Regions from separate parts of the Shewanella sp. SR44-4 genome, predicted to be linked through region 3. Evidence: predicted binding sites of a transcription regulator. Region 3 holds the regulator's gene; each other region holds the start of a gene.

Region 1 (3,173 bases), on a different contig from region 3:
GCGTTGATCTTCGCTTGCTTGCTTGTGTAATGGCTGGTTTAACTCTGTCATAAATTACTCTTAGGTTTTTTTAACTAACACTTCTCTATGATGCAAGTTTGCACCTATTATCTGTGTGTCGTTAAAACAAGTTAAAGAGTAACGTTTAACGGTTACTCTCTGTCAAACGATAAACCGCCTAGCTCTGCTTCAAAGCTGGCAATATTCGCTGCAAGCTTTTCTGGATCGACTTTATATCGTCCCTCAGAGATTGCTTGCTTAATTTCAGCGACCTTTTTTTGGTCTACTTCTGGTAACGATGCCATTTTTGTTTGCGCGCTCTGAAGCTGTTGAGCTTGAGAGGTAATGCTAACGGAATCTGTTTTAACCGGTGCAGCTGATTTTGGGGCTGCAGTAGTTGTAGATTGCGTAGCAGACTGCGTGTCACGTGCAGTGCGCATTTGTGTATTGGTAGCAGTGTTATGCTTAATATCAATTGCCATGGGAGGCTCCAGCGTAATGAATCAGGTTTTCCAATCAGGCTATCGGCACCCCAGGAAAAAACTTTAACGCTATTTTACATTCTTACTTCAACTTCGCCAACGCCAATTACAACCGCATCGAATTGTTTGCTAGTGTTACTGTTTTTTACTCTGATAACCTCATCGATATTGCCATCACGCAATGCTTCCCCAAGGGTTTTTATTTCTACATTAGTGGTCTTAGCATAAATAGAAACAGTGTCACCTTTGCAAACAAAGCACAGGTTATTGCTTAATACTGGAGAGTCTTTCGCTACCCGACGTTTCACCCGCGAGCCGATTAATGTCGTAGTGTCGGAAAAAAACTGACCTTTTAAGCTATATTGGTCAACATACATGACTTGTAAATGATGTTCGCCAATAATTTGGTCAGGGGACAATAGTTGGTTGGCCACCACAACAGGGTATTGGATTTCGACTCGAACAGAGAGATACATTTGCCATGGATAGTCATAGTCAGGGCTATTACAACTGAGTTTTACCATGTTATTTCGACTAATAGCCCGTTCACTGGCAAGTTCGACATTAATCGGTGGGTAACAGGCTGGTGGACTGATTCTGCCCTCAAGGTTTTGTGGGGTTATTTGCACTTTAGCTTTTGAGTCAGCATCAATTTTTTTGGCTACCGCCTCTTTAGCTAACGCATAAATGGTCGATAGTGAAGGTGTGATAATTTCTTCGCTAGCAATTGCAGGCAAAGAAAATGTTATTGAACACAAAAAACATAAAAAAAATACTTTCATAATGAAGATACTAGCTTGTTTTGCCAGAATGCACCTATACTTTGAAAAACGAAAAATATGCGAGTAATCTCTGCATACACAATAAGCTAAAATAAATGGGCTAGGGGACATAAGAATAACATTATCCCTTCGTCAAAAAAGTGTCAGTTCACAGTGCGAGCTAATTTATACAAAATTAAAGCAAGTTGCATGCCCACTTTTTGATTCATTAAATTGAGATGTATTTGTTAGATTGGTGATGGTTTACACTCAAATTGAGTGACCATCAGTAAGATATGTACTAACCGTATTATGCTAAACCAAGGTTTACTATAATTTCAAAGAACAATTTTTATCCTTTTGGGTGACAGTTAACTACAAGGCCTTGTTATGTCGAGCATTTTAGATTCAGTAAATAAACGTACCCAACTTGTCGGGCAAAACAGACTCGAGCTGCTATTGTTTAGGCTTAGCGGCCGTCAACGGTTTGGCATTAACGTGTTTAAAGTGAAAGAGGTTTTGCAATGCCCACCACTGACTACGTTGCCTAAATTAAACCGTTTTGTTAAAGGTGTTGCTCATATTCGTGGCTCAACCATTTCCGTTATCGATTTAAGTGCCGCAACGGGTGGACGCCCACTGACATCAACAGAAAATTGCTTTATTATCATTTCTGAATATAACCGTAGTATTCAAGGCTTTTTAGTCAGTTCAGTTGAACGTATTATCAACATGAATTGGGAAGCCATTATGCCTCCACCGCAAGGTTCTGGCCGTTCTTCTTATTTAACTGCGGTGACAGAGATTGAAGGTGAGTTGGTTGAGATTCTAGACGTTGAAAAAATTCTTGATGAAATTTCACCGGTTAAGACTTCTATCAGTAAAGAGCTTAATGAAGCATTAACTATTGATAGAGAACAGCATTATCATATTATGGTTATTGATGATTCTGCTGTAGCACGTAAACAAATTATTCGTTCGTTAGAGTCATTAAATCTGCAAATCGATACCGCTAAAGATGGTAGAGAGGCGCTGGAAAAACTGAAAAGTATTGCCGCAGAAATGGATGATGTTTCAGTTGAAATTCCGTTAATCATTTCTGATATTGAAATGCCTGAAATGGATGGTTATACCTTAACGGCTGAAATTCGTAATGATCCAAAATTAAAGAATATCAAAGTCGTATTGCACACATCATTAAGTGGTGTATTTAACCAAGCGATGGTACAAAAAGTAGGGGCTAACGACTTTATTGCTAAGTTTAATCCCGATGAGTTAGCCGCAGCGGTTAACAAACATTTAAGTTTATAAACCTTTTATTATTGCAAAAGATTGCAAAATATTAGAGGTTGAGTTCATAGGCTTACCTATTAGGAAGATAATGTGACAGATAAATCACTTGCTGAAGCAGAGTACAATCAATTTAGGCTGTTTTTAGAACAGCATAGCGGTATTGTGTTAGGTGAGAACAAACAATATTTAGTCCGCAGTCGTTTAGCGCCTTTGATGGGGAAGCATAATTTGCCTTCTTTGTCTGAGGTAGTTAAAAAGTCGATGAAACCGATAGAACGGCAACTGCGCGCTGAAGTGATAGATGCGATGACCACCAATGAAACGTTATGGTTTCGAGACCGTTATCCATTTGAATTACTGCACAATACTCTATTGCCTGAATACAGTAAGCTTGGCAGACCATTAAAAATTTGGTCGGCTGCGTGCTCTTCAGGTCAAGAACCTTATTCGTTGGCCATGACGGTGTTGGAATATCAACAACGTAAACCTGGTGCTTTACCAGGAGGCGCGACAATTCAGGCAACAGATTTATCACCTTCTATGCTAGATCGTTGTAAAAATGCTGAATATGATGGTTTAGCACTTGCTCGTGGTTTGTCTGAAGAACGTAAACGTCAGTTTTTTGATGCTTTACCTT
Region 2 (3,173 bases), on a different contig from region 3:
CTCACCTCTTTTGAGCAAAAAAAAACCCGATAATCAATTATCGGGTTTTTTATTGGTTTGCTTGTTTAAGCAATTGTATTCAAGAATTACAAGCTGTAGTACATCTCAAACTCAAGTGGGTGAGTAGTACGTGCAACACGTTCTGCTTCAGCCGTTTTAAGTTGGATATAAGACTGGATAAAGTCTTCGCTGAATACGCCGCCTTTAGTCAAGAACTCATGGTCAGCTTGTAAATGTTCAAGTGCGTTTTCTAATGACGTTGCAACCTGTGGAATTTCAGCAGCTTCTTCAGGAGGTAAGTCATATAAATCTTTATCCATTGCTTCACCTGGGTGGATCTTGTTTTGAATACCATCAAGACCAGCCATAAGTAATGCTGAGAAACCTAAGTATGGGTTTGCATGTGGATCAGGGAAACGCGCTTCGATACGACGGCCTTTAGGGCTTGGTACCACTGGAATACGAATTGAAGCACTGCGGTTACGTGCAGAATATGCAAGCATTACAGGCGCTTCAAAATGTGGCACTAAACGCTTGTAAGAGTTAGTGCTTGGGTTAGTGAACGCATTCAATGCACGAGCATGCTTAATAATGCCGCCAATGTAATAAAGCGCTAAATCACTCAAACCAGCATACTTATCACCTGCGAATAAGTTTACGCCGTCTTTAGCTAAAGACTGATGCACGTGCATGCCGCTACCGTTGTCACCAACGATTGGTTTTGGCATAAATGTCGCTGTCTTACCATAAGCATGCGCCATGTTATGAACAACGTATTTTAGAATTTGAATTTCATCAGCTTTCTTAGTCAACGTGTTGAAACGTGTTGCGATTTCGTTTTGACCCGCTGTTGCTACTTCGTGGTGATGCGCTTCAACTACTTGACCCATTTCTTCAAGTACTAAACACATTGCCGAACGTAAATCTTGTGAAGAATCAACTGGTGCAACTGGGAAATAACCACCTTTCACCATTGGACGGTGACCCGTGTTACCTTCTTCATAGCTCTTAGCCGAGTTCCATGATGCTTCTTTTGCGTCAATCTTAACAAAACAACCTGACATGTCGGTACCAAAACGGACATCGTCAAATAAGAAGAACTCTGGCTCTGGACCAATCAATACTGTGTCAGCAATACCAGTAGAAATTAGGTAAGCTTCAGCTTTTTTAGCAATTGAACGTGGGTCACGATCATAACCTGTCATAGTACCAGGTTCTAAAATATCACAACGAATAAGCGCTGTTGTTTCTTCTGTGAAAGGGTCTAATACGAAAGTGGTTGGATCTGGCATTAGCACCATGTCAGATTCATTAATGCCTTTCCAACCTGTAATTGAAGAGCCATCAAACATTTTACCGTCTTCAAAGAAATCTTCATTTACTTGATGAGAAGGAATAGAAACGTGCTGCTCTTTACCTTTAGTGTCGGTAAAGCGTAAGTCTACAAACTTAACTTCTAACTCTACAAGTTGTTTTAAAACTGATTCAACTGACATTCTCAAGCCTCCGGTAGGGTAAAGGGTTGTCCCTTAAATAATTTTGCTATTCGCCAGATGATGCACCTGGAAAACGAATCTTTTCATAATTATCAGCAATAAAGCGATATTCATGCCAGATCGCTAACTAATTGATTTTATGAAGATGAGAAAGTTTCCAAATCTTCTAAATCATAACCTTGCACCAACCTCGTGCACCACTATGTTTCATCATGGTGCAAAAGTCCATAATGGTGCGTCATGTTAATGTTGCTGTTTTAGCCAATGTCACAGTTTTGTCTTACACCATGGTTATGCTTCATATATATACGTTTTATGCTGTTTATTAATCCATAGCAAGCGATAGATTTACAAGTGTTCAAAAATAATCCTATCTACAAAAGCTGCTGTGAAGTAGAATGGCACGCTTTTTTACAGTAGCTATAATCTATAACTACTGTTAGATCCTTTTTTTTTATTTGCTGGTTTAGAGGTTTATCCGTGCTAGAGAATTTACGTAACATCGCCATTATTGCCCACGTTGACCATGGCAAAACAACCTTGGTTGACAAAATGTTGGCGCAGTCAGGAACCCTTGCATCTCGTGGAGAAGCTACTGAGCGGGTTATGGATTCTAACGATCTTGAAAAAGAACGTGGGATCACCATTCTGGCAAAGAACACTGCCATCCAGTGGAACGACTACCGTATTAATATCGTAGATACTCCTGGCCACGCCGATTTCGGTGGTGAAGTTGAACGCGTTCTATCTATGGTTGACTCAGTATTATTGTTGGTTGATGCAGTTGATGGCCCAATGCCACAAACTCGCTTTGTAACCAAGAAAGCATTCGCTCAAGGCCTTAAGCCAATTGTTGTTATCAACAAAATTGACCGTCCAAGTGCTCGTCCAGATTGGGTTATTGACCAAGTATTCGATTTATTCGTTAACTTAGGTGCCACTGACGAACAACTAGATTTCCCAATCGTTTATGCTTCGGCATTAAATGGTTTTGCAACGTTAGATCCAGATGTAGCAAGCGATGATATGACGCCGCTATTCCAAACTATCGTTGAGAAAGTAGCTTTCCCAGATGCTGATGCAGAAGCTCCATTCCAAATGCAAATTTCTCAAATCGATTATAACTCATACGTGGGTGTTATCGGTATTGGCCGTATTACTCGTGGTAGCGTTAAGACTAACCAACAAGTGACCATTATTGGCGCTGACGGTAAGACACGTAACGGTAAAATGGGCCAAGTATTAGGTTACATGGGTCTTGACCGTACTGAAGTGCCAATTGCAAATGCTGGTGACATCGTTGCTATTACAGGTTTAGGCGAGCTTAAAATCTCTGATACTATCTGTGCAGTGAATGCAGTAGAAGCAATGCCACCGTTAACTGTTGATGAACCAACACTAACGATGACATTCCAAGTAAACACTTCTCCGTTCGCGGGTAAAGAAGGTAAGTATGTTACTTCACGTAACATTCTTGAACGTTTACAGACTGAATTAGTTCACAACGTAGCACTTCGCGTTGAAGAAACAGAAAGTCCAGACCGTTTCCGCGTTTCAGGCCGTGGTGAATTACACTTATCGATTTTAATTGAAAACATGCGTCGTGAAGGTTATGAATTAGCCGTATCTCGTCCAGAAGTTATTCTAAAAACAATCGATGGTGAGCTACATGAACCA
Region 3 (3,173 bases):
ACTCTCAGGGCAACGGATTTCCCTGAGCCTGAACGTCCCGATACTATAACTAGTTTCATGCAGTAATAACCTGATAAAGTTCTGTTGCGTCGTGAGTTTTACGAAGCTGTTTCAATATTTGCTTATCGCTTAACTTTTGGGCCATGCTCGATAACGTGCCTAAATGTTGTTGGCACTGGTCTGCAGGGACTAACAAAGCAAATAAAAGATCCACGGGTTGCTTATCGATTGCATCAAAGGCAATGGCTTCTTCACATTTAATAAATATCGCGATAGGGTGATCGATGGTCGTTAATCTACCATGAGGTATCGCAATGCCATTTCCTATACCTGTGCTACCCATTTTCTCTCTCGCTAACAGGCTTTCAAAAACCTCTTGCGAAGACAGGGTTGGGTACTGGGCAGCGACTAAATTGCTGATGAGTTCCAGTACTTTTTTCTTACTGCCCGGTGTGGCACAGGTAGTGCATTCCGGCTGCAGAATGGTACAAAGTTCCATCGTTAGTGTTTTGTATTCTTCTCTTTGTGTTTAATTACCTGACGGTCGAGTTTATCGATCAGGGCGTCTATTGCAGCATACATATCAGTACTTTCTGACATTGCAAAAATTTCTGCGCCATTAATGTTGATTTTGGCTTCTGCTTTTTGTTGTAATTTTTCTACATTGAGCACAACGTGTACATTATGGATCTGATCGAAGTGTCGTTCAAGCTTTGAAAATTTACTGTGGATGTATTCACGTAAAGATTCTGTTATTTCGACATGACGTCCAGTCAGACTTATTTGCATAAAAAATCCTCCATTGCCTAGTAGGTTATAAACTCTTACGTTGGTTTGAGGGCGGGATCATCATTGCTTCACGGTATTTTGCTATCGTACGACGAGCAACGTTTATGCCCTGTTCTGCCAGAAGCTGAGCCATTTTACTGTCACTCAGTGGTTTTTTCTGGTTTTCTGCGGCAACCAGCTTTTTGATAAAAGCACGAATGGCCGTTGATGAGCATTCCCCGCCATCGTCAGTACTGACATGGCTAGAGAAGAAGTATTTTAGTTCAAATAAGCCACGAGGGGTGTGCATATATTTTTGTGTGGTGACTCGTGAAATGGTCGATTCATGCATTTCTACGGCTTCAGCGATATCATTGAGCACCATAGGCTTCATGGCTTCTTCGCCATATTCAAAAAAGCCTTGCTGAAATTGCACAATGCAATTTGCCACTTTAAGTAAAGTATCATTACGGCTTTCAATACTTTTAATAAACCATTTAGCCTCTTGCAGATGGCCTCGAATAAATTGACTATCCGACGGGTTTTTACTGCCTCTAGCCATGGCTGCATATTGCTGATTAACACCAATTTTAGGCATGTTGTCTGGGTTTAACTCTACTACCCAACGGCCATTTTTCTTTAATACTGTGACATCGGGAATCACGTATTCATCATCCATGGGGGTAATTAATAAGCCCGGACGAGGATTGAGTGTCTGGATTAGAGTGATTGCGTCACGTAACTCATTTTCTTTTAGTTTTGTTTTACGCATCAATAATCTGAAATCACGGCCAGCAATTAACTCTAAATAGCCTTTAATTAACAAACGGGCATTATCGATATGGGGTGTGTCGTTAGAGTATTGCGCTAATTGAATAAATAGGCATTCGCTTAAATCACGTGCTGCAACACCCACAGGATCAAAGTGTTGAACGCGTTTTAATACCGCCTCAACCTCATCGAGTTCCACATTTTCATCACCCATGGCTTCGAGAATATCTTCGGTACTTTGGGTTAGATAACCGCGTTCATCAATGGCATCAATAATGGCGGTGGCAATGGCGAGATCGGTGTCTGAAAATGGAGTGAGATTTTTTTGCCATTCTAAGTGTTCGTACAGACCTTCGGTGGTTTCACCTTGAAAGGGCATGTCGTCATCGCGCATGCTTGCACTGCCTGAACCTGACATAGGTGAGGCTGTGTATACTTCATCCCATGTGGTATCCATGGCTAAATCATCCATGGTTTCTTTGGTCATGGATTCTGTTATGTCGACGGTGGAAGTGTCTTTTTCGACATTAACAATACTGTTGTCACTAAAGTCTGTATCCGCTTGGTCGCGGTTTTCTTTTAAGGAGTCTTTTGCTTCAGAAAACTCATCTTCTATTTCAAGCAATGGATTTGAATCTAATGCTTGTTGGATTTCCTGCTGTAGCTCCAATGACGATAATTGCAGTAAGCGAATGGCTTGCTGCAATTGTGGGGTCATGGTTAAGTGTTGACCCATTTTAAGTTGGAGTGACGCTTTCATTTACCGCTTATCCCTAGATGATTTTCCATAAAAATGACAATCTCGAACTATAATGGATTGCCATAAACATCAATGACATTTAACGTTGTTTAGGTATCGTTCAATGAAATGAGTTAGCTAGACTAAAAGGCCAGTAAAGTAACTATAGCTTGAATTGTTCACCTAAGTACACAGCTCGAACTTGTTGATTACTTAATATCTCATCAGGTGTGCCTTCGGCAATTAAATTACCCTGGCTGACGATATAGGCTCGCTCACAAACGTCTAGCGTTTCACGTACGTTATGGTCGGTAATTAATACCCCTAAACCGCGATTTTTAAGTTGTTGGATGATTTTTTTAATGTCGATGACCGAAATAGGATCAACACCAGCAAAGGGCTCATCAAGCAAAATAAATTTTGGATTAGCAGCTAAAGCGCGCGCAATTTCAACTCGACGACGTTCACCACCCGATAACGACATACCTTGGCTGTCGCGTATGTGAGTAATGTGGAACTCTTCGAGTAGGTGCTCAAGCTGTTCAATACGTTGGTCTGTGCTGAGCTCTTTGCGAGTTTGCAGTACGGCCATTATGTTGTCGTAAACGGTGAGCTTGCGGAAAATACTGGCTTCTTGTGGTAAGTAACCTATACCTTTGCGGGCGCGCAAATGCATTGGATCGGCAGTAAGGTCGTCATCGTCAATCAATATTCGGCCTTTATCGCTTTTTACTAAGCCGACAACCATATAAAAGGTGGTGGTTTTACCTGCACCATTAGGGCCTAAAAGACCGACAATTTGGCCGGTTTTAACCGTTAAGCTCACATCTTTAACAACTTGACGAGCTTTATAGCTTTTAGCTAGATTTTCAGCGGTTAAGGTAATTTGGGTCAT

The links. Region 3 encodes sigma-54, which starts transcription at its own class of promoters, with help from an activator protein. Its sites were predicted from a motif close to GTTGGCACGNNNNTNGNNT; they were not measured.
Region 1: a site for sigma-54 is predicted at 1,443-1,461, ahead of flgA (flagellar basal body P-ring formation chaperone FlgA). Genes of this name have one in related genera too.
Region 2: a site for sigma-54 is predicted at 1,598-1,616, ahead of glnA (glutamate--ammonia ligase). Genes of this name have one in related genera too.

Annotation. Positions count from the first base shown of each region.
Region 1 covers NZ_JACJDU010000010.1:101,268-104,440, reverse strand. The annotation lists gene H5125_RS07135 (flagella synthesis protein FlgN) at 1-51, opposite strand, end outside; gene flgM (flagellar biosynthesis anti-sigma factor FlgM) at 153-482, opposite strand; gene flgA (flagellar basal body P-ring formation chaperone FlgA) at 557-1,264, opposite strand; gene H5125_RS07120 (chemotaxis protein CheV) at 1,634-2,554, shown strand; gene H5125_RS07115 (protein-glutamate O-methyltransferase CheR) at 2,627-3,173, shown strand, end outside.
Region 2 covers NZ_JACJDU010000002.1:64,553-67,725, forward strand. The annotation lists gene glnA (glutamate--ammonia ligase) at 87-1,496, opposite strand; gene typA (translational GTPase TypA) at 1,977-3,173, shown strand, end outside.
Region 3 covers NZ_JACJDU010000001.1:59,718-62,890, forward strand. The annotation lists gene rapZ (RNase adapter RapZ) at 1-59, opposite strand, end outside; gene ptsN (PTS IIA-like nitrogen regulatory protein PtsN) at 56-499, opposite strand; gene hpf (ribosome hibernation promoting factor) at 502-789, opposite strand; gene H5125_RS00240 (RNA polymerase factor sigma-54) at 815-2,299, opposite strand; gene lptB (LPS export ABC transporter ATP-binding protein) at 2,442-3,173, opposite strand; gene lptA (lipopolysaccharide transport periplasmic protein LptA) at 3,170-3,173, opposite strand, start outside.